3 regions of the Pandoraea apista genome follow, and region 1 is predicted to be linked to each of the others. Evidence: predicted binding sites of a transcription regulator. Region 1 holds the regulator's gene; each other region holds the start of a gene.
What was found. Region 1 encodes HrcA, which represses chaperone genes, less so after heat shock. Its sites were predicted from a motif close to TTAGCACTCNNNNNNNNNGAGTGCTAA; they were not measured.
Positions count from the first base shown of each region.

Region 2: a site for HrcA is predicted at 4,095-4,121, ahead of groES (co-chaperone GroES). Genes of this name have one in related genera too.
Region 3: a site for HrcA is predicted at 4,300-4,326, ahead of rpoH (RNA polymerase sigma factor RpoH). Genes of this name have one in related genera too.

Region 1 is NZ_CP013481.2:1,186,001-1,196,514, reverse strand. It holds gene AT395_RS05570 (DUF6600 domain-containing protein) at 1-698, opposite strand, end outside; gene hrcA (heat-inducible transcriptional repressor HrcA) at 917-1,948, opposite strand; gene AT395_RS05560 (NAD kinase) at 2,024-2,974, shown strand; gene recN (DNA repair protein RecN) at 2,998-4,662, shown strand; gene glnE (bifunctional [glutamate--ammonia ligase]-adenylyl-L-tyrosine phosphorylase/[glutamate--ammonia-ligase] adenylyltransferase) at 4,810-7,626, opposite strand; gene AT395_RS05545 (YhdP family phospholipid transporter) at 7,867-10,514, shown strand, end outside.
Region 2 is NZ_CP013481.2:1,539,563-1,550,076, reverse strand. It holds gene AT395_RS07180 (MFS transporter) at 1-810, opposite strand, end outside; gene AT395_RS07175 (LysR substrate-binding domain-containing protein) at 914-1,885, shown strand; gene groL (chaperonin GroEL) at 2,028-3,674, opposite strand; gene groES (co-chaperone GroES) at 3,725-4,015, opposite strand; gene AT395_RS07160 (carbonic anhydrase) at 4,228-4,887, opposite strand; gene AT395_RS07155 (MerR family transcriptional regulator) at 5,219-6,175, shown strand; gene folE (GTP cyclohydrolase I) at 6,216-6,947, shown strand; gene AT395_RS07145 (lipocalin family protein) at 7,138-7,713, shown strand; gene AT395_RS07140 (DUF2256 domain-containing protein) at 7,715-7,849, shown strand; gene AT395_RS07135 (alpha/beta hydrolase) at 7,880-8,815, opposite strand; gene AT395_RS07130 (fasciclin domain-containing protein) at 8,949-9,533, opposite strand; gene AT395_RS25500 (hypothetical protein) at 9,720-9,881, shown strand; gene AT395_RS07125 (lipocalin family protein) at 9,878-10,514, shown strand, end outside.
Region 3 is NZ_CP013481.2:4,948,142-4,958,655, reverse strand. It holds gene cydB (cytochrome d ubiquinol oxidase subunit II) at 1-948, opposite strand, end outside; gene AT395_RS22375 (cytochrome ubiquinol oxidase subunit I) at 976-2,580, opposite strand; gene cydP (cytochrome oxidase putative small subunit CydP) at 2,570-2,884, opposite strand; gene rpoH (RNA polymerase sigma factor RpoH) at 3,326-4,264, opposite strand; gene AT395_RS22360 (nuclear transport factor 2 family protein) at 4,487-4,870, shown strand; gene ybiB (DNA-binding protein YbiB) at 5,115-6,113, opposite strand; gene maiA (maleylacetoacetate isomerase) at 6,231-6,878, shown strand; gene AT395_RS22345 (LysE/ArgO family amino acid transporter) at 6,883-7,509, shown strand; gene ftsY (signal recognition particle-docking protein FtsY) at 7,684-9,111, opposite strand; gene AT395_RS22335 (M16 family metallopeptidase) at 9,283-10,514, shown strand, end outside.

The DNA.
Region 1 (10,514 bases):
GTCATGTCGCGCGGCACGTAGCGGGCGGACACCGAGGCGTCCTCGCGGGCGTCGCGCTGGCGTACCCATTGGTCAAATGCGTCCGCCACGAGCGGGCTCGTTGGCTGCTGCGTCAGATTCTGACCGACGAACGCCACGCGGTGCCCCTGTTGCAGCGGCACCGAGGCGCCCTGCCCATACACGGTGGCCGCGCCGCGCCAGATGCTGACCGTCGTCACGCCATTCGGATCGACATCGACACGGTACTCCCCTGCCTGCTGCGGCACGAACGCCAGGTTCGGCGTATCGATCTCGTACGGCTGATTCGGATCGTAGGTTCGCAGCCGGAGGCCGACGGTGCCCTGCGTTACGTTCAGTTGCACGTTCTGATCGGTCACGGCAGACAGCGCGACACTCGTGGACGCCCCCATGCGAACCGCCGTGCCGCCGACATGCATCTCGGCGCGGCTGTTGCGATCGACCCAGAGGGCGTCGCCGGTGGTCAGCGGCCGGTTGCGGTCGGCGTAGCGCCAGTCGCCAGTGCCTGCGGGTGCGTACGTAACGGTGCCGTCGAATTCGTTCAACCGGGCCACCCGGCCCGGCGGATCGGCGCTTTGCGCCTGCGCCAGCGCGGGTAAGCCCACGGCGCCTAACGCGCCGAGCGCAAGCCCGACGCCGAGATAACGGACCATCGTCCGCCAGGAAATCAGGGATTTCATAGACACTCCGGGCCCTTCAGGTTCACGCACCCACCGCTGCGCCGGGTGCGTTACCGTGTCGTTCTGTCCGAATCCTTTGACGAAGGCGATGCTCGCAACTTCGCCATAAGTGACACTTCGAGCGTAAGCCTGCCGTATGTGACAGCGTGTAAAGGAATGCTACGGAGTTGTAACGTAAAGCAGGCGAAGCGATAGCACGCGGGCAGCGCGAGCGCAGGTCAATGCTGGCTGAGCGCGTTGGAAAGCAGCTTGGCCGTGATGTCGACGATCGGAATCACGCGCTCGTAAGCCATGCGTGTCGGGCCGATCACGCCCAGTGTGCCAACAACCTCGCCGTCGACTTCGTACGGTGCCGTCACGACCGTCATCTCCTCGATCGGCACGAGACTCGATTCGCCGCCGATGAAGATCTGCACGCCCTGCGCGCGACTCGACACGTCGAGCAGTTGCAAAAGGCCGGTCTTGGACTCGAACACGTCGAACAACCTGCGCAGGCGTTCCATGTTCGATGACAGATCTTCCACACCCAGCAGGTTCCGCTCGCCCGAAATCAGCACGCTCTCGCGTGTGTTGTCGGCCATGGCGTCGCTGCCTGCCTGAACGGCGGCCTGCATCAAGGCGCTCATGTCGGAGCGCAGGGCATCGAGTTCACCGCGCAAGTAAGCACGTACGTCGTCGAAGCTATGGCCGCCGAAATGGGCGTTCAGATAGTTCGCCGCTTCGACCAGTTGCGCCGGTGAATAGTCTTTTTCCGTCAGGATGATGCGGTTCTGCACGTCGCCGTCGGGCGTGACGATGATGAGTAACACTCGCTTGTCCGACAGCCGCAGGAACTCGATTTGACGGAAGGTCTGGCTGCGACGCGGGGTGAGCACCACGCCCGCGAATTGCGAGAGGTTCGAGAGCACCTGTGCCGCCGAGGCAACGAGTTGCTGCGGCCCTGCCGGTTGTAACCGGTTCTGCACATGCGACGCGAGAAGATTGGCGGCCTCTTTCTCAAGGGGACGCACCGTCAGCATGGTGTCGACGAACAGACGGTAAGCACGCGGGGTAGGCACGCGACCGGCAGACGTATGGGGGCTGGACACAAAGCCGAGTGCCTCGAGATCGGCCATCACGTTGCGGATCGTCGCCGAGGAGAGGTCGAGCCCCGAGTACCGGGAAAGCGTGCGCGAACCGACCGGTTGGCCATCGGCGATGTACCGTTCGATCAGGGTTTTGAGGAGAGCTTGCGCACGTTGATCTAGCATGGCAAAAATTGTAACGCGAAATGTGCATACGCGGCGTGCGGCAAACCCCGAGGCGAGAACCGCATCAGGCGGCGGATGCCGATGGTTGCTGTCATCGACTTATGGTGTAATGGCGGCATGAAAACAGGGAGCCCTTTCAAGACCGTAGCGCTCGTCGGGAAATATCATGCCGACGGCGTTGCCGAACCTCTGCTCACGCTGGCGGCATGTATTGCCCAGCGCGGGCATCACGTCGTCTTCGAGCGCGACACGGCGCACAACATCGGCGCTGCGGCCGATCCGTACCGGACCCTCGATATCCAGGAAATCGCCACGCAGGTCGATGTGGCCGTCGTCGTTGGGGGCGACGGGACGATGCTTGGCGTCGGCCGCCAGCTTGCGGCGTCGAAGGTGCCGCTGATCGGCGTGAACCACGGACGCGTCGGTTTCATCACCGATATTCCGCTCGACGAGATGCGCCAGGTCGTGCCGGCCATGCTCGAAGGACATTTCGAAGGCGAGCAGCGCACGCTGCTGGCCGCCCGCATCGAGCGCGACGGCCAGACGCTCTTCGAAACGCTCGCGTTCAACGACGTCGTCGTGAACCGCTCGGGGATCTCGGGCATGGTCGAGTTGCGCGTCGATGTCGACGGCCGCTTCATGTACAAGCAGCGCTCGGACGGCCTGATCGTCGCCACGCCGACCGGTTCCACCGCGTATGCACTCTCGGCCTCCGGCCCGATCCTGCACCCGCGCCTTGGCGGAGTGGTGCTCGTGCCGATCGCGCCGCACGCCCTCTCGAACCGCCCGATTGTGTTGCCCGATTCGAGCGATATCGTCATCACGATTACCGGCGGACGCGAAGTCGGCGCCAACTTCGACATGCAGTCGTTTGCCGAACTGCGTCAGGGCGACCGGATTCTGGTGAGCCGCTCCGCACATCAGGTGACGTTCCTGCATCCGGTGGGCTACAACTACTACGCGACGCTGCGCCGCAAACTGCACTGGAACGAGCATATCTCCGACGAAGATACGCCCCAGAACTGACTTCAAGCCTCACCCGATATCCCATGCTACGCAGTCTCTCGATTCGCGATTTCGTAATCGTCGATCGTCTCGACCTGGAATTCTCCGCCGGTTTCACCGTGTTTTCGGGGGAAACCGGCGCAGGCAAATCGATCCTGATCGATGCGCTGGCGCTGGCAATGGGCGAGCGCGGCGACACCAGTATGGTGCGCAATGGCCAGGCGCGGGCCGACATTACCGCTGAATTCGCCGCCGACGCCGAAGCGCGTCCCGATCTCGAAGCCTGGTTGCAGGCGCAGGCGCTCACGCTCGAAGAGCACGGCGGCGTGTTGCTTCGCCGCGTGCTCGACTCGGGCGGGCGCTCGCGCGCCTTCATCAACGGCACACCCGCCACCCTCGCTCAATTGCGCGAACTCGGCGAGATGCTCGTCGATATTCACGGCCAGCACGCGCATCAGCAATTGCTGCGTCCCGACGCGCAACGCCGTCTGCTCGACTCGCATGCCGGCGCTACGCAGCTTAGCGCCGACACTGCCGCGGCCCACAAGGAATGGCGGCGCCTCGTCAAACGATGTGAAGAAGCACATGGCCGCGACCGCGAATTGCAGTTGGAGCGCGAACGCCTGGAATGGCAGACGTCGGAACTCGACAAGCTCAATCCCCAGGAAGGGGAATGGGACGAAGTGAGTGCCGAACATCGGCGTCTCTCGCACGCCGCCAGCCTCATCAACGGGGTGCAAGGCGCCCTCGATACGCTCGCGGAAGCCGACGGCGCCATCGTTCCGTCGTTGGGCCACGTCGTGCATCAAATTCGCGAACTGGCCGAGATCGACGCCGGACTCGCGGACACGCTGGCCGCGCTGGAGCCTGCGGAGATTCAGTTGCGCGAGGCCGTGCATTCGCTCACGCACTACGCGCAACGGGTCGACCTCGATCCGGAACGTCTTGCCGTGGTCGAGCAGCGGCTCGACGCGCTGCATTCGGCGGCGCGCAAATTCCGTGTCACGCCGGAGCAACTGCCTGCCGAGCATGCCGAACGACGCGCCCAGCTCGAAGAGTTGACGGCATCGCAAGACACCGCCGCCATGCAGGCTGCCGCCGACGCTGCCCACGCCACCTACCACAAGCTGGCAAAGGAGTTGTCGAAGGCACGCGCGAAAGCTGCGGCGTCGCTCTCACGCGAAGTCACGCGCGCCATGCAGGATCTGTCCATGCCGGGCGGACGCTTCGAAGTCACGCTCAGCGCAACGTCGGAGCCGCAATCGTTTGGTCTGGAAACGGTAGAGTTTCTCGTGGCCGGCCATCCGGGGGTGCCGACGCGGCCCCTGGCTAAAGTGGCATCGGGGGGCGAACTGGCGCGTATCAGTCTCGCCTTGCAGGTCATTGCCAGCAGCGCCAGCCTCACCCCGACGCTGATTTTCGACGAAGTGGATTCCGGTATCGGCGGCGCGGTGGCCGAAGTGGTCGGCCGTCTGCTGCGCGAACTCGGTCAGGGACGGCAGGTGTTGTGCGTCACCCACTTGCCGCAGGTCGCGGCGCTCGGCCACCAGCATCTGCGCGTGAAGAAGCGCAGCGACGGCGATACGACGATGAGTGAAATCGAGCCGCTTGGCCGCACGGAGCGTGTCGAGGAGATTGCGCGGATGCTGGGAGGTGTCGAGATTACCGCAACGACACGCAAGCACGCGCGGGAGATGCTCGCCCTCTGAGGCGCTGAGGCTGCCTAGCCTTCCAGGGGCCGCCCAGCCCGCCCTGCCCGCGCAATGCACGACGTGTTGCGTCCATCGTCTCCGTCACAAACAGTCGTCGCACGGGCGGCGCACCATCGACCGCCCGAGCTCATCCGCGGGCCGATATCAGACCGGTCCCGCGTCTGAAAACACCGAATCCCACAACGCCGTCACGGCCTCGCGCTCAGCCGCGATATCGGCCGCAGGCACGCGCGCGGCTTCCACACCGTCGAGCCGCAACTTGTGCTGACGCTTGCGATACGTGCGATACGCCGCGGCGGCATCGTCGGCAAGCTTCGCGTCGATCAGGCCGAGTTGGGCCGCTTCGCGCAGCAGCGCGATATTGCCCGCATTGCGCAGCAGCGCCGGATGCGCGCCCGAATACAGCAGCACCAGATACTGCACGGTGAACTCGATGTCGACCATGCCGCCCCGGTCATGCTTCAGGTCGAAGAGCTTGCCGGGATTCGGGTGCCCTTCAAGCACCTTGCGTCGCATGGCCACGATTTCCTGCGCGAGCGGCAGCGCCTCGCGCGGCGTGGCGAGCACCTGCGCGCGAATGGTCTCGAACGCCGCGCCAATGGTCTCGTCACCGGCGCAAAAGCGCGCCCGGGTGAGCGCCTGATGCTCCCAGACCCACGCAGTATTCGCATTGCCCTCGCGGAACTGATACTGACGAAAGCTCTCGATGTTCGTTACCAGCAGCCCCGACAAGCCGTTGGGCCGCAGCCGCAGATCGACGTCGAAGAGCATACCCGCGCCCGTGTGCGTGGTGAGCCACGTCACGAACCGCCGGGCCAGCGCGGCATAAGCGTCGGGCGCACGGTCGTCGTCATCGTCATAGAGAAAGATCAGGTCGAGGTCGGACGCGTAGCCCAGTTCCTTGCCACCGAGCTTTCCATAGGCGATGACGGCGAACCGCGGCACCTCGCGGTGGCGTGTCGCCACGTGCGGCCAGACCGTCGAGATCGTCACGTCGACGATGATGTCCGCCAACTCGGAGAGCCGGTCGCCAATCGCTTCGACCGACAGCGTGCCCTGCAAATCGAGCAGCAGGATACGGAACACCTCGGCGTGATGCGCGCGCCGCAGAATATCCATCTGCACTTCAACATTACCCGACGCACCTGCGGCGTTCAGGCTCAGCAGCAATTGCGTTTTGAACGCCGGCCAATCGAACGGCGCGGCGAGCGCTTCGTCGTCGAGCAATTCGTCGAGCAGTTGCGGGTGACTGATCAGATAGCCGGCCGCCCAGCGCGAGCCGGCCAGCACCTTGACGACACGCTCCAGCGCACGCGGATACTCGGTGAGGAGCGCCAGATACGAACTGCGGCGGCTGATGGTCGAAAGCAGATCGAGCATGCGCGCGAGCACGGCGTCGGCTTCACCGGTGCCTGCTGCGCCTTCCACCGCGCGCTGCACGAGTTGATCGAAGCGCCGCCGGCTGATCTCGCCCAGCGCCTTGTAGCGTGACGACGTCCACACCGCGCGCAGGCGGTCGAGCGCGCCTTCGGCGTCGGAGAAGCCCAGTCGCGTGAGCTGATTGCCGAGGTCGCCCGTCTGCGCCTCGTCGGCCAGACATTCGCTCCACAACTCCGGCGGGCACTCGCAGTCGCCCGCGCCGGACGCCCCTTTCTTCCCGCCCTTCTGTCCGTTACCGCCCGCCTTGTCGGCAAAAATCTCGTCGAACTGCGCCGCCACGAATTCCCGGTGCTCGTCGAGCACCGTCATGAAACTCGCTTCGTCCGGGAAACCCATCGCCCGCGCAACCGCAAGACGATCCTCGCCGGGCCCCGGCAGGATATGCGTTTGCGCATCGTCCAGATACTGAATCCGGTGTTCGAGCTTGCGCAGAAAGACGTAGGCGTTCGCCAGTTCGTCGGCAACGTTCTGCGCAAGCCAGCCGCGCCGCGCCGCCACGCCCAGCACGGCCAACGTCGGGCGCACGCGCAGTTCCGGCTCCTGACCGCCACGGATCAACTGGAACACCTGCGCCGAGAACTCGACCTCTCGAATCCCGCCACGGCCGAGCTTGATGTCGTTGATGCGAGCGGGCTTGGCCCGGGCGCGGCGCTCCGCCTCGTGGCGAATCTGTTCGTGGAGTGCCCGAATCGCACCGATCACGCCGTAATCCAGATAGCGACGGAACACGAACGGCTGAACCAGCGCGCTCAGCAACCGCTCGATGCGCTTGCCGGGCTCGCTTGCCAATTCGGAGACCAGACGCCCCTTGATCCACGCGTAGCGCTCCCACTCGCGCCCCTGCACGTAGAAATACTCTTCGAGCATCGGCAGGCTGCAAACAAGCGGTCCCGAATCGCCGTTGGGGCGCAGGCGCATGTCCACGCGGAACACATAACCGTCCGACGTGAGTTCGGAAATCAGGCCGATCAGCTTACGGCCAAGCTTGGTGAAGAACTCGTGATTCGACAACAGGCGCAGATGGCTCGCGGCGGCCGGATCGGCACCGTCGGGGGCCGACGTGTCGCCGTCGTCTTCATAGAGGAAGATCAGATCGATGTCCGACGAGACGTTCAGCTCGCGCCCGCCAAGCTTGCCCATGCCCACCACGCCCAGCGTCTGACGCTCGCCTTCGGCATTGCGCGGCACGCCGTGAATGGCTTCGAGTTCGCGCGACAGCACTGCAATGCCCGCCTGCACGGCGAATTCGGCCAGCGCAGTCATGGCCTCCGTGACCTCGGACAACTCGGCACGACCGTCCAGATCGCGCTGCATGACAGCGCACAGCGCTTCGATCCGCAACACTCGCAATGCGCGTGCGAGGCCCGCTTCGTCAACGCCCGACACCCCCGAAGCCTGCTCGGGCGGCGAGAGTACGGTGCCGGTAATCGCTTCGAAGCGACGGGCGAGCCAGCGTGCATCGACAGGGTGCGCCGCCAGTTCAGGCAACGCCTCGGCAAGCGCCGGACGGCTGGCGAGCATACGCGCTGCGTAGCGCGAGTACGATGAGATTTCGATCGGATTTTCGGGTGAACTCACTGGCGGGGTTCCGGTCAGCAATGAGAATGAAGAAGAATGAGGAGACTTTCGCATGCTTACCGATGCGCGATCAAACGCCGGATCACATGTCTATTTCTCCTACGGCCGGGCCATCGGAGGGTCGTGGGCTTGTGTTACAGTCTTTGCCACAGAAACTACCACATTCCCTCGTAGACGCGCAGCATGACCGACCGTAAGCCGCCCGCCTCGCCGACTGCGACCCGGTCCTGGTTCTCGTCACTGCCGCGTGGCTTGCGCCTAGGCCTGGAATGGCTGCTGGCGCTTATCGTCATCGGTTATTTCGGACTGGGTGCCGTTGTTCTCGCGACCCGGTACATCGTTTTGCCGCGTGTCTCGGATTATCGCCCGCAAATCGAAGCGGCAGCGACGCGCGCCATCGGTCTGCCCGTCACCATCGGCCACGTCGACGCCGTCTGGCGCGGCTGGCACCCTTACCTTACGCTCGAAGACGTGCGCATTATGCGCGCCACGCCCAGCGCGAACCCCAAAGCCTCCACGGTTGCCCGGGTGGTCGCCGCGGTGAAGGCCGAACGGCAGACCACACCGTCCGCAGCATCGGGGGCATCGGCGTCTGCGGCATCCGACAATCCCCCGGCAGTGAGTTACGCGCCGCCCGGCGCGCCGTTGCCCGCCGAAACCGGCCTGACACTTCACCGTCTCGATGCCGTACTCTCGTGGACCAGCCTGATCCATTTCGATCTGCGTCTGTCGAGCCTCACCCTGTATGAACCGGACCTCACAGTCGAGCGACTCGCCGACGGCACGGTCCTCGTTGCAGGCATACCGGTCGCCGGCAACAGTGGCGCCACGGATACCACGGGGGCCGACTGGCTGATGCGGCAGGCCCGTATCGTCATTCGCAATGGCACCGTGCGCTGGCGCGACACCACCCGTAATGCGCCCGAAGTCGTTGTCTCTCAGGTCAACGCCATGCTGCGCAATCGCGGCTTCGAGCACCGGTTCGGCCTGCAGGCGACGCCACCGCAGGGCATCGTCGCGCCGCTCGACATTCGCGCGCGCTTCACCAATCCGCTGTTCGCCCGGCCCGGCGAAGTCAAACGCTGGCGAGGTCAGATCTACGCCGACGTCGGTACGCTCGATCTCACCGAACTGGCCCGCTACGTCGATCTGCCGGGCAAGGAGTCTCGTGGCCGTGTTGCCGCCCGCGCCTGGGTCGACTTCGACAGCGGTGTGCTCACAGGCGCCACGCTGCGCACCGCCGGCGAAAACACCTCGGTACAGTTGGCCGACGACCTGCCCCCGCTGACCTTCGACGCGACTCAGGGTCGAATCGACGTCACACGCATCGGGGCGCAACCCGACGCCGGCTGGAATCTGCGCGCCCGCGATCTGACGTTGCTGGCCGCGGGGCGTCCAACGCTCGATGTCCCCGATCTGCGCGGCACGTACACCCCCGGCACCCAGACGCAAGGGCTGCATGTGGCGCTCTCCGGCCCGCGCTTCGACATCGGCGCCGCCATGGCGCTCGTGCCGGCACTACCCATCGATTCGCAAACGCGCGACACGCTCGCGAGTTTTCGTCCGCGCGGCCGTCTGGCCAATTTCGACATCAACTATCAGGCCCCGACGCCCCGGCGCCCGGGCAACTGGCGCGATCTGCCCGGCATCAAGCAACTTCCGCCCGAGCGCGACCGCTACCGGGTCGTGGCCGACTTCGAAGCGCTGGGCGTCGACAGCGCGCCGAGCCAGCATCCGCCGGCGCATGCCGGCTCTCCCAATGCGGGACGCCCCGGCTTCGCCAACCTGAACGGCCACGTCGACGCCGATCAGTCGCGCGGCAGCCTGACACTGGACGCCAGGAACGCCACGCTCGACTTCCCCGGCCGCTTCGACCAGCCGCGTATCGACCTCGACACCCTCACGGCACGCACGTCGTGGCGTGTCTCCCACGCCGTGACCAAGCCGGACGCCCCGGCAAACGTGCAGGTGCATGTCGACGCCCTGCATCTGCAAAACGCCGAGCTGACGGGCGATGTGAACGGCACGTGGCGTAGCGGCGGCAAGGGCAACGGCATCGTCGATCTGAAGGGCAGCATCGTGCGGGCGAACGCCAATTCGGTGCCGCGTTATCTGCCCACCGATATCGGCGCGAGCGTGCGCGACTATCTGCAACGCGCCCTGATCGCGGGCACCGTGCAGAACGCCCCGTTCGCCGTGCAGGGCGATCTCGAAGATTTCCCGTACGGCAAGGGCGGCGGCAAGTTCCGCATCGATATCCCGCTTGCGGACGTGACGTTCAACCCTTCGCCGTTGCGCCCGGGTCACACCGAGGTCTGGCCCGCCTTTGAGAAAGTGCGCGGCAATCTGCGCTTCGACGCCGACAAGCTGCACATCGCCATCGACAGCGGGTCGATCTTCGGCGTGACGCTCACACAAGTGCTGGGCGACATCAATGACATCGGCCAGGACAGTTCCGTGCTCACCCTCAAGGGCGACGCCCGCGGCCCGGCCGCCGACTTTGTCAAGTACCTGAACAGCAGCCCGGTGGGGCACTGGATCGGCGACTTCACGCAGGAAACGCGCGCGAACGGCACCACGCAGTTGGCCCTGCAATTGGCCATGCCGCTCGAGCACACCGACCGCTCCAAGGTCACGGGACGCGCGCGCTTCCTGCGTAACGACGTCACACTGCTGAGCGGATTGCCCACCTTCGGTGCGGTAGATGGCGAACTGGCGTTCACGGAACGCGGCATCTCGCTCGACAATCTGCGCGGCACGTTCCTTGGCGGCGACGTGCGCGCCTCGGGCGGCAGCCGCGACGACGGCACCATCGCCCTGAACATCAACGG
Region 2 (10,514 bases), 350 kb from region 1:
CGAGCGTGCCGCCGCACCGAACCCCACGCTGCCGGCCATCATCGCCAGCCCCACGACCGACACCAGCGACGCCGCCTGCACCTCGCTCAGGCCCTCCACGTCACGCATGAATGGCGCCATCCACAGCGATTGCATCGCATAGAACACGCCCTGCGTAATGCCCGAGAGCGACGTGACTTTCCAGAACATGCCGCTCCCCAGCACCTGACGAACGCCCTTGAGCGCCTCGGACAGACCGCCTTGCGCGTGCGAACCAGGCTTCTCCGGCGCGCCGAACCACAGCGCGACCGACATGAAGACCGTAAGTGCCGCCAGCCCGAACGACACGATGCGCCAATCCGTCAGACCGAGCAGCCAGTTCAGTGGCGTGCCGACCACGACCCCGCCCATGCCACCGACGGCCATCACCAGCCCATTGAGCAACGGCAGACGAGAGACCGGAAACCACTGCGCGAGCGCTTTGAACGCACTGCCCAGACACACCGAAACCCCCACGCCGATCAGCAGGCGGCCGGCCATCAGCGCGCCCACGCCCTGTGCCAGACCGAACAGTGCCGCACCGGCGGCCGCCAGCAACAGCACGAGCGACGCCACCCGGCGCGGGCCGAATTTGTCGAGGAGCACGCCAGCCGGCAATTGCGCGCCCGCGAAACCGAGGAAATAAAGACTCGTCAGCAAGCCGAGATCGGCAGACGAGAGACCGAGCTCACGTGTCATGAACGGCGCGAACCCGATGTTCACACCGCGGTACACGTATGAGACGAAGTACCCGCAGGCGAACAGCACGAAGATACGAAGTGCTTTCGACATGAAGCTATACCCTAGTGAATTGCTTGGGTATGGATTGTCGGCCGAACCCTGCGATGACGCCAACGAAACCTTTGCGCGCGTATTGTGAGTAGAATTTGACATCATGTTCCAACACCTTCCTCCCCTCCAAACACTGCGCGCGCTTGAAGCAGCCGCTCGCCATCGTAGTTTTACGCGGGCCGCAGATGAATTGAATTTGACGCACAGTGCGGTGAGTCACCATATGCGCTCACTCGAGCAACAGCTCGGCACGGCGCTGTTCCGCCGCGTGGGTGCCCGAATGATTCCAACGAGCGTGGGAGCACGCCTGGCCGAGCGCGTGCGCATCGGCATGTCGGAACTCGACGAGGCGATCGCGGAGGCACGGGCCGGCACGGCCCCCGGTGCGTCGCCGGTCACGGTGCGCCTGGAAGTCAGTGTGATGACCGATCTGGCGGCGCAGTGGCTGATCCCCCGACTGGACCGCTTCAGTGAAAAGCACCCGGGCATCGACCTGATGCTGAGAATTCACGCAGATATCGCCGCCCCCGACCCGTATTCGGTCGATGTGGGCATCTGGCATCAACGCGTAGAAGCCACGGGATTCGTTACGCGTAAGCTGCTCGACGACTACGTGATCGCCGTATGCCACCCCGATCTGATCGCACGCGTGCCGGGGTTCACCGTGGCGGACACCGACAAATTGCCGATGCTGCGCTTTGCGCATCGGTCATGGCGCGATTGGCAGGTTGCCGCCGGCTTGCCGCCGCATGAACCCACGCGCGGCCCGATTTTCGACGATTCGGGATTACTCCTGCGGGCCGCGATTGCGGGACAGGGGGTGGCCACGACACGCAGTCTGCTGGTGCGCGATGCGCTGGCGGCAGGCGAATTGGTGCAGATCGGCGATGCGCGCATTCCGCCAAGCCTCGAATATCACGTGAACTGGCGTGAGAATCATCCGCGCGAGCGCGCGATACACGCCTTCTGGCAGTGGATGCAGGACGAGATCGCCGCCACGGCACCGCTCGTCCCCTCGCGCATTCGAAGCGGCAACGACAACGCCCCACCGGCTCAGACGTCCACGCAGGCATAAAAAAAACGGCAACGAATTCCGAGGAACTCGTTGCCGTTTTGGTGCGGGCTTCAACCGCCGAATCGAAAATTCCGCAGCGAAGCCCGGCGACCCGGCATCCGGGGCGTCTTTCGACGCCCCGTCATGCAGTCTCTTGCGAGACTTACATGCCCATGCCCATGCCGCCCATACCGCCCATGTCACCCATGCCGCCAGCCATCGGAGCATCTTCCTTCGGCAGTTCGGCAACGGCGCAGTCGGTCGTGAGCAGCAGGCCCGACACCGATGCGGCGTTTTGCAGTGCGGTGCGGGTAACCTTCGTCGGGTCCACAACGCCCATTTCCACCAGATCGCCGTACTCGCCGGTCGACGCGTTGTAGCCGTAGTTGCCCTTGCCGGCAATCACGTTGGCCACAACGACGCTGGCTTCTTCGCCACCGTTGGTGACGATCTGGCGCAGCGGCTCTTCCATGGCGCGCAGCACGATCTTGATACCGGCGTCCTGGTCAGCGTTGGCGCCCTTGATGTCGGCCACGGCCACGCGAGCGCGCAGCAGTGCAACACCACCGCCCGGGACGATGCCTTCTTCCACGGCAGCGCGCGTAGCGTGCAGTGCGTCTTCCACGCGAGCCTTCTTTTCCTTCATTTCGACTTCGGTCGCAGCGCCGACCTTGATCACGGCAACACCGCCGGCCAGCTTGGCCACGCGCTCTTGCAGCTTTTCACGGTCGTAGTCGCTCGAAGCTTCTTCGATCTGGGCGCGGATTTGCTTGACGCGCGCTTCGATGTTCGCAGCTTCGCCGGCACCGTCGATGATGATGGTGTTTTCCTTGCCGATTTCGATGCGCTTGGCTTGGCCCAGCTCGTTGAGCGTGGCCTTTTCCAGCGTCAGGCCGATTTCTTCGGCGATGACCTGGCCGCCCGTCAGGATGGCGATGTCTTCCAGCATGGCCTTGCGGCGGTCGCCGAAGCCCGGTGCCTTGACGGCGCAGGTCTTCAGGATGCCACGGATGTTGTTCACCACCAGCGTTGCCAGGGCTTCGCCCTCGACATCTTCAGCGATGATCAACAGCGGGCGGCCAGCCTTGGCGACTTGCTCCAGCACCGGCAGCAGATCGCGGATGTTCGAGACCTTCTTGTCGAACAGCAGGACAAACGGGTTCTCCAGAATCGCAACTTGCTTTTCCGGGGTGTTGATGAAGTACGGCGAGAGGTAGCCGCGGTCGAATTGCATACCTTCGACGACGTCCAGCTCGTCTTGCAGCGACTTGCCGTCTTCGACGGTAATCACGCCTTCCTTGCCGACCTTGTCCATCGCCTTGGCGATGTAGTCACCGATCGAGGTGTCGCTGTTGGCCGAGATCGAGCCGACTTGAGCGATTTCCTTGTTGGTCGTGCACGGCTTGCTGATCTTGCGCAGTTCTTCGATGGCGGCAGCAACGGCCTTGTCGATACCACGCTTCAGATCCATCGGGTTCATGCCCGAGGCGACGAACTTCATGCCTTCGCGCACGATCGACTGAGCCAGCACCGTAGCGGTGGTGGTGCCGTCACCGGCGTTGTCGCTGGTCTTGGAAGCCACTTCCTTGACCATTTGCGCGCCCATATTCTGGAGCTTGTCCTTGAGTTCGATTTCCTTGGCGACCGACACACCGTCCTTGGTCACGGTCGGGCCACCGAAGCTGCGCTCGAGCACAACGTTACGGCCCTTCGGGCCCAGGGTCACCTTGACGGCGTTGGCGAGGATGTTGACACCCTCGACCATCTTGGCGCGAGCGGCATCGCCGAAAACGACTTCTTTAGCTGCCATTGCAATAACTCCTTGAATACTTTACGGAAGATGTCTGGGGGCAGACAATCTTAGGCGGCCACGACGGCCATGATGTCTTCTTCGCGCATGACCAGGAGTTCCTGGCCGTCGACCTTAACGGCCTGGCCGGCGTACTTGCCGAACAGAACACGGTCGCCCACCTTCACATCGAGTGCGATCAACTTGCCTTGATCATCGCGCTTGCCCGGGCCGACAGCCAGGATCTCGCCCTGATCCGGCTTTTCAGCGGCGGCATCAGGGATCACGATGCCCGACGCCGTCTTCGTTTCGTTGTCCAGGCGCTTGACAATAACGCGGTCATGCAAGGGACGAAGGTTCATTACAAGCTCCTCTTTCTCTCAGTGTGAGATCGTCAAAACTAAATATGCAATTTTTTGCATATATGGTGAATTCATGGCGTTAGCACTCTGCGCCAACGAGTGCTAATTATAGGGACGGGGTTTTACGATTTCAAGACGCGGGGTTTTCCCTAGGGCTACATTTTTGTGCTTTGCGGGGGCTAGATGATGACGGCAGGCAATGCTAACGGGCCTCAACGCCCGTCCGGATTGCGCGAGGTCACCGCCACGGTGCTTGGCGCTTCCGCCAGCGAAACGAACGTGCGTGTGGCGCCGTCGAGCGCATCGATGCCTCCGGTTTCGATGTCGTAGACCCAACCGTGCAGGTTCATGCGCCCTTGTTCCAGCGCCAGCGCTACCGAAGGGTGAGTACGCAGATTTGCCAGTTGGGCAATCACGTTCTCTCGCACCAGCCCGTCAAGCTTGGCGCGGGGCGTATCGAACGAGTGCGCCGCGTTGATCACTTTCGCGGCGTCGGCATGTCGCAGCCAGTTGGCAACTGCCGGCATGTGGTCGAGACAGGTGCAGCGCGAAATTGCGCCCATGGCACCGCAGTCCGAGTGGCCGCAAATCACAATGTCCCGCACGCCCAGCACGGCAACCGCATACTCGACAGTCGCGGAAACGCCACCGGGCTCGGGCCCGTACGACGGAACGATATTGCCTGCGTTGCGTATTACAAATAGCTCGCCCGGCTCGCGCTGCGTCAGCAGCTCCGGCACGACGCGGCTGTCCGAACAGGTAACAAACAGCGCTTTCGGGTTTTGGCTGGTGGCGAGTCGCTTGAATAGCTCGACACGCTGGGGATAGGCTTCGCGTTGAAATCGCAGAAAGCCGTCAATGATGTCACGCATAACGATTCTCTGAGTTAAGACTCCGGCACAGGCGCGAGCATTTGTGCAAGTGCTGCGCAGCCTGCGATCGACCGCCATTATTACCGATCTCGGCCCGGGCTGCGCCAGCTCGCACCAGATAGACGCGTCCCGCATTGCCCGCCCCTCCCTCGAAAACGCCCGTCCACAGCGAGCGACTTTCGCACTCAGCAAAGATTTTTGAGTCATATTTTCAACTCAAAATAACAGATAAACAATAAAACGAGTTAAATTATTGACTCCACGGAAGCATTGAGTTAAGTTAACCCCGGATTACATCTTCGATTGAAGCGCGCCAGGAATGGAGGCCAGAGTGAGTTCAGTTCGACGTTATCGAAGTGGCGAAGCCGCAAAACTCGTCGATATGCCGGCCGCCACGTTGCGGATCTGGGAGCAACGCTATGGCGTCATTTCTCCTGCCACGAGCGCCTCCGGTCAGCGTCAGTATTCCGACCTGGATGTCGGTCGACTGCGAACCATCAAGTCACTCGTCGACAAAGGGCATGCAATCGGTGCAATCGCTCATTTGGATAACGAGCAGTTGAGCCGATTGGCGAGCGGTGCCGGCGCCCCCCTTTCGCAAAGCGAACCACTTTCTGCGAACCTGATCATTGTGGGTTTCGGCGAAAGCGTGAAACCGGAAACGCCGGCGGGCATTACATGCCTTACGTTCAATAGCGTTGAAGATATTCCACCTGACGACGACCAACGCGCCATGACAAACGGCATGGTCGTTCGCGTCGAGGCACTTCACGAAGACAAAGTGCTCTCCATCGTTGCGGCCGCGCGGCGCATCCGTTGCGAGCAAGTCCTTGTCGTCTACGCTTTCGGCGCGCGTCGCGCCATCGATCTCGCTCGTCTCGAGGGCATCGAGCTAAAGCGAAAATCCAACGCGCTGTTGCATGCGAACGAAATCATCGTCGATTTCGTTCGGTCGTTGCGTCGCGACAATGCGTCAGGTTCGGGCCATGACCCGCGTTGGTCGCGATCACCGCGTCGGTTCGACGATGAAACGCTGGCCAACGTGGCCTCGCAATCGACGACGATTGCGTGCGAGTGTCCCAAGCATCTTGCCGAACTGGTGCTGCAAGTTTCCGCCTTCGAGCGATATAGCGATGAGTGCCTGTCGCGCTCCCCCGCCGACGCCCTGCTCCACCAGCACTTGGGCGATGCTGCCAACAAAGCGGTCGCATTGTTTGAAGATGCTCTGGCCGCGATAGTCGCGCACGAGGGCTGGTCTATTCCGGGTATGGGGCGCCGCGAACGATAAGGCGCGGGTCATCAGAACCCTTTCCGCTAAGGAGAATTTCATGGGCGCAATTATCGATTCGCAGCCAGCCATCACGCAGAGCACTCAGGACGGGATTCCGTTGTCGCAAGCCATCGTTCAGCGTCTGCGTAATACAGGCGTCCGGTTTCATGCGAACGACAATATCGCTTCCCATCTGCGCGAAGGCGACGTAGACAGGCTTCAGGAAGAAGTCGCGTTTCATATCGAAAATGCGCTGCGCGCGCTCGTCATCGACGTCGACAACGATCACAACACCCGCGACACGGCGAAACGCGTGGCCAAGATGTTCGTGAGAGAAGTGTTCGCGGGCCGCTACGAGCCGCCCCCGGCCATCACCGAATTTCCGAACATCGGACAATTGAACGAACTTACGCTGATCGGTCCGCTCCGGGTGAGGAGCGCTTGCTCACACCATCTGTGTCCTATCATGGGGCACGCATGGATCGGCATTCTGCCGAACGCCGATTCAAATCTCCCGGGACTGTCCAAATATGCGCGTTTGCTCAACTGGATCATGGCCCGACCGCAGATTCAGGAGGAAGCGGTGAAACAAATCGCCGACTTGCTTGAGGAGAAAATTGCGCCGGATGGCCTGGCACTCGTCATAGAAGCGGATCACTTCTGCATGCACTGGCGAGGGACCAAAGATGACGGTGCGCGCATGGTGAGCAGTGTGATGCGCGGGAGATTTCTCGAAGATCCTTCGCTGCGCCGTGAGTTTCTGACGTTAATGGCTACGCGTTCTCAGTAAGCAACTCCGGCGCGCAGACGCGGGAGCATTCGTACCTTTATACGGTCTGACATCCCCACTTGTTTTGACGCCATATTGCGCGGGCCAAGCGCCGGCAAGTGCCGGAGCGTTGAACTCGCCCAGCGGGTCCCGCTCGGGGCGACAGGCCGATTTACCCCGTTCTCTTCAAACTCACCGTCGAAGGTATGCCATGAGAGAGAGTGTTTTCGTCGGAACGTCATTCCGGATTGGGCTGCTGGGAGTGCTTTCGTCGTTGCTGATTTTGGTGTCGGCCTGCGCGAGCACGAATCCACCACCGGGAGTCATCCCGGTATCGCCGTTTGATATCGGGCGCTACGAGGGGCGCTGGTATGAACTGGCACGCCTCGATCACTCGTTCGAGCGCGGCATGACGGACGTCTCGGCAACCTATACGCGCCAGCCGGATGGCAGCGTCAAGGTGCTGAATCGTGGTTTCGATCCAGCCACGGGTCGCTGGAAAGAAGTCAGCGGAAAGGCTCGCTTCACCGGTGCGCCGGATGTCGCCTCGCTCAAGGTCTCTTTTTTCGGGCCCTTTTACGGCGGTTACCACGTTGCAGCACTGGATCCGGACTACCGATGGGCGCTGGTTCTCGGGCCCGACACCGGCTACTGCTGGATTCTGGCTCGGGACAAACGAATCGCCGACAACGACATGAAACGCATCCTGGCCCGGGCGCAAGCGTTGGGCGTCGATACCGATGCGCTTATCTGGGTGACGCAAAACCGCACCATGCCGTCGGAATAACGTGCACCGAAAGCCTTTTCTGCCGAGCAAAATCTGCCCTGTGTGCGGACGCTCGTTCGTCTGGCGCAAGAAATGGGCACGGGCGTGGGAAAACGTTACGTATTGTTCCGAGCGATGCCGACGCCTGAGGCATTAGTCGCGGCATCACGCCTTGCTGCTCCATTTATCACTTGATCGACGATGTATCGCCGACGGCGAAATGCTCAGTCTGCGTACAGACCTGACGAACCACCCTTCGCTCCGAAATGGCATTTACAAAATCGGCGATGTCGTCCAGCACCGGTGAGAAACGGCGCAACGGTGCACTGATCGCGCCCAGCATTAATGCGTGACCGAGGTTGTAGTGTCGAATCTCCACAGTGCCATGCATCGCCCTTAACCGCTCGGCAAACCGGACGGCGTTTCCGGGCAAGACGACACTGTCGGTATCGCCTACCCCCAGAAATATGGGAGGCTCGCACCCCGTGACGAACTCAATCGGCTGGCTCGCCTTGCGCACGGGTTCGGGAAATATCCGACGAAGCACTTTGCTTTGTAGTGGCAGAAAATCATACGGCCCGGCGAGTCCTACCATGCCCGAGATGTTGCGCGTCGCCAAGCCCGCTTCGAGCAGGTAACGCTCATCGGTCACAAGCAATGCAGCGATCTGGGCGCCCGCCGAATGCCCCATGAGAAACACGCGCTCCGAATCACCGCCGAAAGCGCTCGCCCGATCGATAGCCCACCGTACCGCCTTCGCCGCGTCGTCCATGAACGTGGGGAAGATCACGTCCGGATAGGTTCGGTAGTCCGGCAGAATCGCAAGAAATCCCCGCGACGCGAGTGCTTCGCCAACGAAGCGGTATTCGGCACGCTCACCGCTTTGCCAACTGCCGCCGTAGAAAAATACAACAACGGGCATGCCGGCCGCACGCCCAGCAGGTCGCGTCGGCACATAGACGTCGAGCTTTAGCCGCTCGGCGTCGCCATAAGCAATGTCAGGGACCAGGCGATAGGTCTTGCTGGGTGTCAAGGCATTGACCACATTCACCGGGGTGCAAGCGCATAGTGTGGCGCAGGCCGAGAGCGTCGAAAGAAGGCGGGAGAGTCGGTGTTTCTTCATCGCGTTACCGCAATATCTGACACGAAACGTCGCGCCGTGTCCTTTCGGGTGCACGGCAGACATGGCGAAAGCAGATCGCCCCGGAGACTTTTGGGAGGCAGGTGCTTACGCGCGCCGCCTCCCCATGGGGTCGTTACGGCAGGAGCACCTTGTCGACGACATGAATCACGCCGTTCGATTGCATGACGTTTCCGATAGTGACGCGCGCGGTGCCGCCTTTGTCATCGGTCACCGTCAGGTGAGTACCGTCGCTCATCACGGTTAGCGAGTCTCCCTCGACCGTTTTCAGGATCGCCTTGCCCCCGCCGTCGTTGACCGCCTTCATGAGTTCCTGAGCCGAGAGGCGGCCCGGAACCACGTGATAGGTCAACACCTTCACCAGCGCGGGCCGGCTCTCCGGCTTCAGTAATCCGTCGACTGTCCCGGCCGGAAGCGCCGCAAACGCCTCATTCGTGGGCGCGAAAACCGTGAACGGCCCGGCGCCGGAAAGGGTATCGACTAGCCCCGCCGCTTTTACTGCGGCTACCAGCGTCGTGTGGTCCTTAGAATTGACCGCGTTCTGAATAATGTTCTTGGAGGGATACATGGCCGCCCCGCCCACCATGACCGTTTGATCCGCGCCATCCATGGCGGCCGACGCCGAGACAGCCTGGAAGCCGGTAACGGCGCCCACAGACAGACAGATCGCAAGAAATCCGGCTTGCTTGAACTTTTTCATTCCTTCACCCGATTGGTAGCGCTTCTCCGAGATGGAAGCAAAAGCTAAAACGGATGAGGACTGCTTTCGGATGCATCAATGCATGTGAATTCTTTCACTGGAGGAAGAAATTCGTCAGCCGTGCATCCGGCCGGGTGCTTTACCCGTATACGAGCGCATCGCCAACCACATTGCCGGGAGTCATACATGCTATTGACAGTCGCAACGACCTTCTGTGGTCTGTTTGCCGCGCCCGCTCGCGTGCGGATAGCCGTTGCTGCATTGTTCGGTGATGCGAGCGGCCAGCCGTGGAGCGTCGGTCATCACCTGTTCGAGAAGCGAGAGAAGGTCGTGGGAGAAACGGTATGACCCAATATGCTGCGAGTGCTTATCCGCTGGCGGGCGGGCTCCTCTCCCGGATAGTCGGCTGGACAAAGCGAGCGGCGGCGCGGTTGGCACGCGGTCTGGCCGTGTCATGCGCAACGCTATGTTGCATAGCGCTCGCAGGCTGCTCCGGGTCCCCTCCCAACCCCAACCCTCTCGCCAATGTTCCGCTCAAGGTTACCTCGGTCGACTTGCCTCGATACATGGGCCGCTGGTACGTCGTTGCCAACATTCCCTATTTCGCCGAGCGTGGCTTCGTCGCGACCCGAGCGGAATGGGTACTTCGAGACGATGGAAGAATCGACGATCACTTCTATGGCCGCAAAGGGGGATTCGACCAGCCCGAAACCCACTACCAGTTTCTCGACAGCGTAGTGCCGGGCAGCGAAGGCGGTCACTGGCGTGTACGACTCATCTGGCCGATCTACGTCTCTCAACTCACCTTGTACGTGGATCCCGATTACCGCTACACCATTCTCGGCTACCCGGATAAATCGCTTGGATGGATATTCTCGCGCACGCCGACGATTGACGACGCGACTTACCGCTCGCTGCTCACGCGATTGGAAGCTATGGGCTATGACAGCTCGCGCTTTCGGCGAGTCCCCCAGTTGCCGG
Region 3 (10,514 bases), 1.7 Mb from region 1:
CGAGGGCATGACGAACGGGAACATCGAGAAGCCGGCGGTGAGGATGATCCCGGCCATCATCAGGCCAGTCACGACGAACGTCCACGCATAAGCCCGGCTGGTCGCGAGCATGGCCGCGAGCAAGGCGCACAGGCCGGCCACCACGGGCGCTGCAATCATCCACGGATACGTGTGATAGTTCGTGAGCCACAGGCCGGGGCCGGTCGTGACTTCCTTCAGCAACGGGTTGGCCGGCGAGTCGGTCGGGCCCATTTGCGTGATGGCGAAACCGTCGATATGCGTGGCGACGAGCACACCTGCCACGAGGAACAGCACCAGCGTGCCCAGCGCGGTGAGGCGCATGATCCGTCCGGCGCGCTCGGCCACGATCGGATCGGCTTTCATGCGCAGGTGCGCCGCGCCGTGCGTGACCAGCATCAGCACACTCACCAGACCGCACAGCAGCGCGAACGGGTTGAGCAACGCCCAGAACGAGCCGGTGTACGTCGAGCGCATGGTGTTGTCGAACGAGAACGGCAGGCCCAGCAGCAGGTTGCCGAAGGCCACACCGAACACGAGCGACGGCACCACGCTACCGACGAACAGCGCCCAGTCCCACGAATTGCGCCAGCGTGCGCTGGGCAGCTTGTTGCGATAGTCGAAGCCGACCGGACGCAAGAACAGCGCGAAGAGCACCAGCAGCAACGCCCAGTACAAACCGGAGAACGCTGCGGCGTAGACGAGCGGCCACGCGGCGAACATGGCCCCGCCTGCCGTCACGAACCACACCTGATTGCCTTCCCACGTGGGCGCCACGGTGTTGATGATGACGCGGCGTTCCGCGTCGGTTTTGCCGAGGAAGGGCAGCAGCGTGGCGGTGCCCATGTCGAAGCCGTCGAAGAAGGCGAAGCCGATCAGCAGCACGCCGACGAGCACCCACCAGATCAGCTTGAGTACGGTGTAATCGATCATCATGATGTCGTGTCTCCCTGACGATCAGACCGAAGCTACCGGACGGTCGCTGGCGATGGCCGCACCGTTCGTCGCTTCTGTCTCGAAGTGGTAGCGGCCGGTGTGCAGCGACGACGGGCCGAGCTTGACGTACTTCACCATCAGGAACATTTCAATGACGAGCAGCGCGGTATAGAAAATGATGAAGCCCGCGAGGCTCAGATAGAGGTCGCCTGCCGAGAGCGACGACGTTGAGAGGTGCGTCGGCAGAATGCCCGCAATGGTCCACGGCTGACGGCCCACTTCGGCAACAATCCAGCCGAATTCGGCGGCCAGCCACGGCAGCGGAATGGCCCATACGGTCCAGCGCAGGAACCAGGCCGAACGCGGCTTGAGCAGACGGCGGCGCGCGCACAGCCAGAAGGCCCACAGGAATGTGAAGAGGAACAGGAAGCCCAGGCCGACCATGATGCGGAACGACCAGAACACAGGCGCCACCGGCGGGATCGTGTCGTTGGCCGCCATATGGATCTGTTCCGGCGTGGCATCGACCACGTTTGGCGTGTATTTCTTGAGCAGCAAGCCGTAGCCGAGGTCGTCCTTGTACTTGTCGAACTCGGCGCGCACGGCCGGCGACTTGTCGCCGCCACGCAGCTTCTCGAGTGCTGCGAAGGCAATCATGCCGCGCTGAATGTTCTCCTTATGCTCGTCGCGCAACTGCGAGAGACCAATGACCGGTGTGTCGACCGAGCGCGTGGCAATCAGGCCCATCGCCCAGGGAATCTTCACGGCGTAGTCGGTGCGCTCTTCCTTCTGGTTCGGGAAGCCGAACAGCGTGAACGATGCGGGCGGCTTGGCCGTCTCCCATTCCGCTTCGATGGCGGCGAGCTTGACCTTCTGCACTTCGCCGGTGGTGTAGCCCGATTCGTCACCCAGCACGATGACCGAGAGTGTGGAGGCCAGCCCGAAGCCGGCTGCCACCGCGAACGAGCGCAGTGCGAACGGCACGTCGCGGCGCTTGAGCAGATACCACGCGGAGATGCCGAGCACGAACATCGCGGCGGTCACATAACCGGCCGAGAGTGTATGCACGAACTTCACCTGCGCCACCGGGTTGAAGATCACGTCCCAGATGCTGTTCAACTCCATGCGCATGGTTTCGTAGTTGAAGTGCGCACCGACCGGATTGTTCATCCAGCCGTTGGCGACGAGAATCCACAACGCCGAGAGGTTCGAGCCCAGCGCCACGGCAAACGTGGTCGCGAGGTGGCCAATGCGCGAGAGCTTGTTCCATCCGAAGAAGAACAAACCCACGAACGTGGCTTCCAGGAAGAACGCCATCAGACCTTCGATGGCGAGTGGCACGCCGAAGATGTCGCCGACGTAGTGCGAGTAGTAAGCCCAGTTTGTGCCGAACTGGAATTCGAGCGTGAGACCGGTGGTCACGCCCATCGCGAAGTTGATCAGGAAGAGCTTGCCCCAGAACTGGGTCATGTCCTTGTAGATCTGCTTGCCGGTCATCACGTAGACCGACTCCATGATGACAAGCAGCCAGGACAGGCCGAGCGTGAGCGGGACGAACAGAAAGTGATACAGCGCCGTTATGGCGAACTGCAGGCGCGAGAGGTCAACGACTTCGCTACTGATCATGGCGGACACCTTGACTTGGGGTAGGGGACTGCGCTTCGACGGCTTGCGGCCCGATGAGGGCGCGAGCCACGACGTCCGGCGGCAACTGCATGTGTTTGGCCATCGGGGCGTCGAAGAACGCGTGCTTCAATATGAACAGGAGTACTACCTTGATCGCAAGGACGATCAGGATTTCAACCATGAAACGGGAAGGGCGGGTGCGCCAGCGCCTGATCAGCCAGGCGACGATAGCGGCAGAGCGCGACGCCGCAACGGGCGCGGTCGGCGCGGGAGGCTTCAGACTGCTAGGAGAGTGGGTGTCCATCCGTGACGGCTCCTGGCGTCGAAAGTCGTGTCGTTGGAAACAGCGTCGACTTTCGGCGCATTTTGCCTTATCGCTTGAAAATGTCAAACCGCGGAGCACGGGGGCGGATGACACGCGGACGACACTGGTTCGATACGAATCCGCCACCGCGAGAGGTGGCCGGCGAGAAGCGAGTTCGAGACAAGGTTCCGACGCGGCGAACGGCCCCCGGGCCGTCCTTCGCACGTAGCATGGCCACGTACGAGTCGATTCTATCGACCGGCCGTCCGGGCGACCTTGCGATGCATCAAGTCCGATGCAGATGACCGGTGAACTTTCGAAGTCCAATAAAAAAGCCCCGTGAGTCTCACGGGGCTTCGGTGTCGGCGGTGAACGGCCGGCGGTGATCCGGCGGGGCGTGTGGCAATTTGTCGCGTTGCCGCCGCCCGTCCGATCAAAACATTACGCGAAAGCTTGCAGCGCGCCTTTCATCTTCTTCATGGCGGCGACTTCGATCTGACGGATGCGCTCGGCGGACACGCCGAATTCGTCTGCCAGTTCGTGCAGCGTGGCGCCGCCGCTGCCATCGTCGGCGACCGACAACCAGCGCGCTTCGATAATGCGGCGGCTGCGCGAGTCGAGGCGGGCGAGCGCCGTTTGCAGACCGTCGCTTTGCAGATGGTCGCGCTCGCGCGCGGCAATCACGGCGGTCGGCTCCTGGTGCGAGTCGGCGAGGTACGCGATGGGAGCGAAGCTTGCGCTGTCGCCGTCGTCGCTGTGACCCTCAAGGGCGATATCGCCGCCCGACATGCGCGTTTCCATCTCGATGACATCTTCGCGCTTCACGTTCAGATCGCGTGCGACCTGATCGATCTCTTCCGGCGTGAACGCCTGCAGGCCTTGCTTCTGGCTGCGCAGGTTGAAGAACAGCTTGCGCTGGGCCTTGGTCGTGGCGACCTTGACCGTGCGCCAGTTGCGCAGCACGTATTCGTGAATCTCGGCCTTGATCCAATGCATGGCATACGATACGAGTCGTACACCCTGGGTCGGATCGAAGCGCTTCACGGCCTTCATCAGGCCGATGTTGCCTTCCTGAATCAGGTCGGCGTGCGGCAGACCATAGCCGAGGTAGTTACGCGCGATCGAGACCACCAGTCGCAGGTGCGAGAGCACGAGCTGACGGGCAGCTTCGAGGTCGTCGTTTTCACGCAGGCGCTTGGCGAGCGACTGCTCTTCCTCGGCGGTGAGCATCGGAATGCGATGGACAGCCTGAATATAGCTGTCGATATTGCCCAGACTGCCCGGCAGCATCAATGCCGACGGGGCGAGAGCAAGGGCACGAGAATTCGGCGCCGTGCCGGTGGCCGGCGTCGTCGGATGCAAAGTGGCGGCAGTACTCAAGTGGTGGACTCCTGGTTAGCCTCTGGGAAAGCATTTTAGCACTCTCTTTCGATGAGTGCTAAAGACGTTAGAACCCTTACAGGGCGGGAAGTTTCCGGCGCCTCGGGGTTTTCCAGCACCCCCCGTAAAACCGGAGAAGTCACTGGCGCAAACGTCGCGTGGATGGTGTAAATTGCAACCCAAGTCGCGAGCGTTTGGGGTCGGCGAAGACGGGAGGGCAACATGGCGGGAAAGCATATTGACGTAGTGCGCGAGCGTGAATCGGCGCGCTTCGACGCAATGGTCGAGGGCGACGTCGAACAACTCGACGCTCTCCTGGCAGACGGCCTTCACTACGTTCATTCGAACGGCAAACGCGAAACCAAGCGCGAATTTCTCGACGCCCTGACCTCGGGCCGCCGTCGATATCTGGACATCGATATCCGGGCGCAGGAGCTGCGCCAGTTTGGCGACACCGTGGTCGTAACCGGCAAGCTCAAAATCGAACTGGAAACCGCAACCGGCTCGCTCGAGTCGCAAATGGCCTATACGGCAGTCCATGTACTGGAAGCCGACGAATGGCACCTCATCTCCTGGCAAGCGACCCGCATGGCATCGGCCGAATGAAGCGGGCAGCGTAGGCTGGCCGCTCCAACCGTTCTAGGCGCTATCTCGCCCGGTACTCGCCCGGTACTCGCCGGGCGTCCTCTCCGAACAAAATATTTGATTGATTTCGGTACAAAATGTTCCGAAAATTATTTAATTTGCTGGTTTCGTGCAGTTTGGCGTCAAATTCGAGCAAATCTGGTTTTGTCACGTCCGGATATCGATCGAATATCGCGTGAATCGCCGATGACCAAGCCCGGGGCATTCAGCGCGAGATCTCCAGCCCCAGTGCCTGACGAATCACTTCGATCTGCCGGGCAATCGGCGCGGGCACGTCGACATCACCCGCCAGCACCGCTTCAATCCATCGGGCAGTGACTGCTGCATCGGCCGCAGGCAGCGCCGGCGGCGCGCTCGTGGCGCCTTCCTCCGCCGATTGCCACAGCCGGTATGCCCCGTCACAGAAGCCGTCGATGGCGGCCTGACGGCGGGCATCGGCGACCGGCTCGCCTTCTGTGCCACGGGCGAGCAGCACGCCGGGCGCCGGACTGTTGGCGGCGTCGGCGAACATTTCACTGAGCGTTTCCCGGTATTCGGGATGCGTGTAATTCACGAGACGCAGCGCCGGGCCCGCAAACGGCTGCAACAACTTCACCACCGTATGGCCGGAGTTGCGAACGCCTAGCACGGCCCGCATCTCCAGCAACCGCTCCAGCGCGGGCGAGAGGGCGGCAATCGGCAGATAGGCGACGCGGCGCGCCTGCAACGCGGCTTCGGCCTCGGCGGCCGAGCGACAGGCGGCATGGCCCAATTCCGCGAAGATCGCCTGCGTGCCGACCCGATTCGCTCCGCTGTGATGCTGGCCGTGCACGAGCACCGGAATGCCGTCGCGCGCGAGCAGCAACGCCAGCAGCGGCGTGAGATTCGGTTGCTTGCGTGCGCCGTTGTAGCTGGGCAGCAGGACGGGCGGCGGCGCGTCGGTCGGCGCGGTGAGGGGCGTGAACGTCGCGTGCGCGGCGTCGAGCATCGCGCGCAGCTCGACGGGCGTTTCGCCCTTGATGCGATAGGCGATCAGTACCCCGCCGAGTTCCGCCGGCGCCACACGGTCGGCGAGAATGGCGTCGAACAACGTGCGGGTCTCGTCGGCGCTGAGCGGCCGAGCGCCTTTCGCCCCTCGGGCGATGGTTTTGAGCAGCGGCGCGCAGGCAAAGGGGGCGGCAGAGGTCATGACACTTGGCGGCAGGAATTCGTACCCGTTCATCATACGCAATCGGGTGTCCCTGGAGCCAGCGCTTGAAGTACCATCTCGTGTTCAGACGCGAGTGATTCGAGCGATTTCACACCCTGCGCGTCTTTCCACATTCCGCTTTCGAGGTCTGCCATGTCCACGCTGTACAGCTATTTCCGCAGTTCCGCCGCGTATCGTGTGCGGATCGCCCTGAATCTGAAGGGGCTCGATTACGACACAGTGCCCGTGCATCTGGTGCGTGACGGCGGCGAACAGCTCAAGCCGGCGTACCGCGCGCTCAACGTCAACGGGTTGGTGCCGACGTTCATCGACGGCAACGCAAACATTCACCAGTCGCTCGCCATCATTGAGTATCTGGAAGACGTGCATCCGACGCCCGCGCTTCTGCCGTCCGATCCGGTGGCCCGTGCTCAGGTGCGAGCGCTCGCGCTGGATATTGCCGCCGACATCCACCCGATCGACAACCTGCGCGTGCTGCGTTATCTCAAGCACGATCTGGGCGTGAGCGACGCGCAGAAGGACGCCTGGTACGTTCACTGGATCGTTGAGGGGTTCAAGGCGCTGGAAGCGCGACTGGCGGCGCAACGCTCGCCGGGCAAGTTCGTCTTCGGCGACACACCCACACTGGCCGATTGCTGTCTCGTGCCTCAGGTCTACAACGCAAACCGTTTCAAGGTGGACATGACGCCGTTCCCGCGTATTGCCGCCATCAACACTCACTGCCAGACGCTCGACGCTTTCCGTCGCGCCGCGCCCGAAGCGCAACCCGACGCTGAGTAAGGTCATGCTCGACCCGGCTTTCTGGCGGGGCATGGCGCTTGGCGCCAGCCTCATCATGGCGATCGGTGCGCAGAACGCGTTTGTGCTACGGCAGGGCATTCTGAAGCGTCACGTGGGCGTGGTCGTGGCCGTGTGCGCCATTTGCGACATGGTGCTGATCGCGGCAGGCGTTGCCGGAATGGGCGGCCTCATCGCCGCGTATCCGCGCTTTCTTACGGCGGTTACGTGGGGTGGTGCGGCGTTCCTGTTCTGGTATGGCCTGCGCGCCTGGCGTGCGGCGTTTCGCGGCGCTGGCGCGTTGCAGGCCGACGGCAGCCGCGCCGCCACGCAGGACATGACCTGGCAACGCGCGTTCGTCCTGGTGCTGATGCTCTCGCTGCTCAATCCCCACGTCTATCTCGACACGGTGATTCTGCTCGGCGGTATTGGGGCGCGAGAAACGCCGCCGGGCAATGTCTGGTTCGCAGCAGGCGCGATGACCGCGTCAGTGCTGTGGTTCACCGTGCTTGGCTACGGTGCCCGATTGCTTGCGCCGCTGTTCGCGCGCGCACGGGCATGGCAGATCCTCGACGGCGTAGTCGGCACGATGATGTGGGGGCTCTGCGCAGGGCTCGTCGCCCAGCAGTTGTAGCGCTTCGTTCGACGGCAGGCGTCCGGCGGGAAGGTTGAGTGACCATCCGCTTGCGTTGCCCGAATCCGCCGCTCGCCTCCATCGCGCGAAAAATAAAGACAAACGGCCCGCCAAGCGGAAATGGCGGGCCGTTTGTCTTTTCGCGTGTGTGGCGACGCGTGTTGCCGGAGGCGTTTATCCCAGCAGGGCGTCTGCGAACTCGCGGGCCGAGAATGGTTGCAGGTCTTCGACCTTTTCCCCCACGCCGATGAAGTACACCGGTACCGGACGTTGCCGCGCGATCGCGGCGAGAATGCCGCCTTTGGCCGTGCCGTCGAGCTTCGTGACGATGAGGCCGGTGAGTTGCAGCGCGTCGTCGAATGCCTTGACCTGTGTGAGGGCGTTTTGCCCCGTATTGGCGTCGATCACGAGCAGCACTTCGTGCGGCGCGCCGTCGGCGGCCTTGGCCAGCACGCGCTTGATCTTCTTCAACTCCTCCATCAGATGCAACTGTGTCGGCAACCGGCCGGCCGTGTCTGCCATCACGATGTCGATCTTGCGGGCGCGCGCGGCATTCACGGCGTCGAATACGACAGCGGCAGGGTCTCCGCTCTCTTGCGAGACAACGGCGACGTTGTTGCGCTCGCCCCAGATCGTCAGTTGCTCGCGGGCAGCCGCACGGAAAGTGTCACCTGCGGCGAGCAGCACGGACTGGTTGTAGTGCTGGAAGTGTTTGGCGAGCTTGCCAATGCTTGTCGTCTTTCCGGCACCGTTCACGCCTGCGATCATCACGACCATCGGCGCGTCGCGACCGAGCACGAGGCTTTGCTCAAGCGGCCGGAGCAAATCGATCAACAGATCGTGAAGTGCGCGCTTGACCTGCTCGCCTTCGGTCAGCCGTTCGGACTTGACCTTCTTGCGCAGCGCCTCGATGAGGAACCTGGTGGCTTCGACGCCGGCATCGCTCATCAGCAACGCGTCTTCGAGTTCTTCGAACAGGTTTTCGTCGACCTTCACGCCGACGAAAATGCCGGTGAGGCCTGCGCTCGTCTTCGACAGTCCGGCCTTCAGACGTGTGAGCCACGACCGTTTCGCGGCGGGTGCCGGTGCGGGCGCAGCGACGATCTCGCCGATGGCTTCGCCGTGCGAATCCTTTACAACGACAGGTGCCGGGGCCGGGGGCGCTGGTTCGGCAGGTGCTACCGGCTCGGGCGCGACTTGCGGAACGTCGGGGGCCGCGAGCGGTGCCTGCGCGTCGAGTTTTGGGACATGTGCCGGAGCCGGCTCGGAATGTGCTGTATTTTCAACCGGGTTGGCGGGCGCACGCGGGGCCTCCACTGGTGCGGCGGAGGCAGGCTGTGCAACGACCGCCGGCGCGGCGGGAGCCGTGGGGGCTGCGGGTGCGGTAGCGGCTGTGGCGGCCGGCGGTGTCGGAGCCGTTGGCGCAACCGTGGCGGGCTGGGCCTGCGCGGCCTCGGCCTTCGGGGCCGTGCTTTCCACCGGCGTGACCGACGATTCTGGCGTTTCCGGCAATGCTGCCGATTCGACGGATTCTGGCGATTCGGGGCTCGTCTCGGCGGCCTTGTTACCGCCCGACTTGAAGCGCTTGAAGAAGCTGAACATGGGGTGAAGAACTCGACGTGGGCGCGCGCAGTCGGTGCGCGTCTGTGATTTGTCTTGCCATTCGCGCCGCACAAAACGCCCTACAATGGGCGAGTCGTTATTTCCGACGCGGGAAATGCGACGTATTTTATCAGACGCGTATCGACGTCCATCACGGGCGAAAGGGGATCCATGACGGGAACCATGCGCTGGCGACATGCCTTGGTCGGACTGACCTTGGCCGGTGTGATGAGCCTGAGCCACGCTGCGGACACTACGGGCAGCAAAACTACGGACAACACTTCGGAATTCACGCTATCGAACGGCCTGAGGCTGATCGTGCGCGAAGATCATCGGGCGCCGACGGTCGCCCACGTGGTCTGGTACCGCGCCGGCTCGCTCGACGAGTTCAATGGCACGACGGGGGTGGCCCACGCGCTCGAACACATGATGTTCAAGGGCACCAGAACGGTCGGGCCGGGACAGTTTTCGCGTCAGGTCGCAGCCCTTGGCGGTCGCGAGAATGCGTTCACCAGCAAGGACTACACGGGCTATTTCGAGCAGACGGAGAAGTCGCGTTTGCCTGAGATGATGCGTCTCGAAGCCGATCGCATGGCCAACCTGTCGCTTACGGCCGACGAGTTTGCCAAAGAGATTCAGGTGGTCATGGAAGAGCGCCGTCTTCGCACGGACGACCAGCCGCGCGCATTGCTCTACGAGCAGTTGATGGCCACGGCGCTTATCGCCAATCCGTATCGCCGCCCGATCGTCGGCTGGATGGACGACCTGCAGCACATGACCGTGCAGGATACGCGCGACTGGTACGAGCGTTGGTACGCACCGAACAACGCCGTGGTGGTCGTGAGCGGCGATGTGGACCCGGCGCAGGTCAAGCAACTTGCCGAGAAGTACTACGGCCCGCTCAAGCAGCGTGCGTTGCCGGAGCGCCGTCCGCAGACCGAGCCGGCACAACTGGGTGTGCGCCGGATATTCGTGAAGGCACCCGCCGAGAATCCGCATGTGATGCTTGCGTGGCGCGCGCCGCGTCTGGCCGACATCGAGAAGGATGACGACGTGTATGCGCTGCAAGTGCTCGCCGCCGTACTCGACGGTTACGGCAATGCGCGTCTGACGAGTCGTCTGGTTCGCGAGCAGCGCATCGCCAACGATGTCGGTGCCGGATACGACGGCGTGGGCCGGGGTCCGCAGTTCTTCATTCTCGATGGCACGCCCGCACAGGGCAAGACACCCGAGCAGATCGAGAAAGCGTTGCGTGCGCAGGTGGCCGACATTGCCGCGCACGGCGTGACGGAGGCCGAGCTGGGGCGTGTGAAGGCGCAGGTGGTGGCTTCGCAGATCTACAAGCGCGACTCGGTGTTCGGTCAGGCGATGGAAATCGGGCTGAACGAAATGTCGGGCATTTC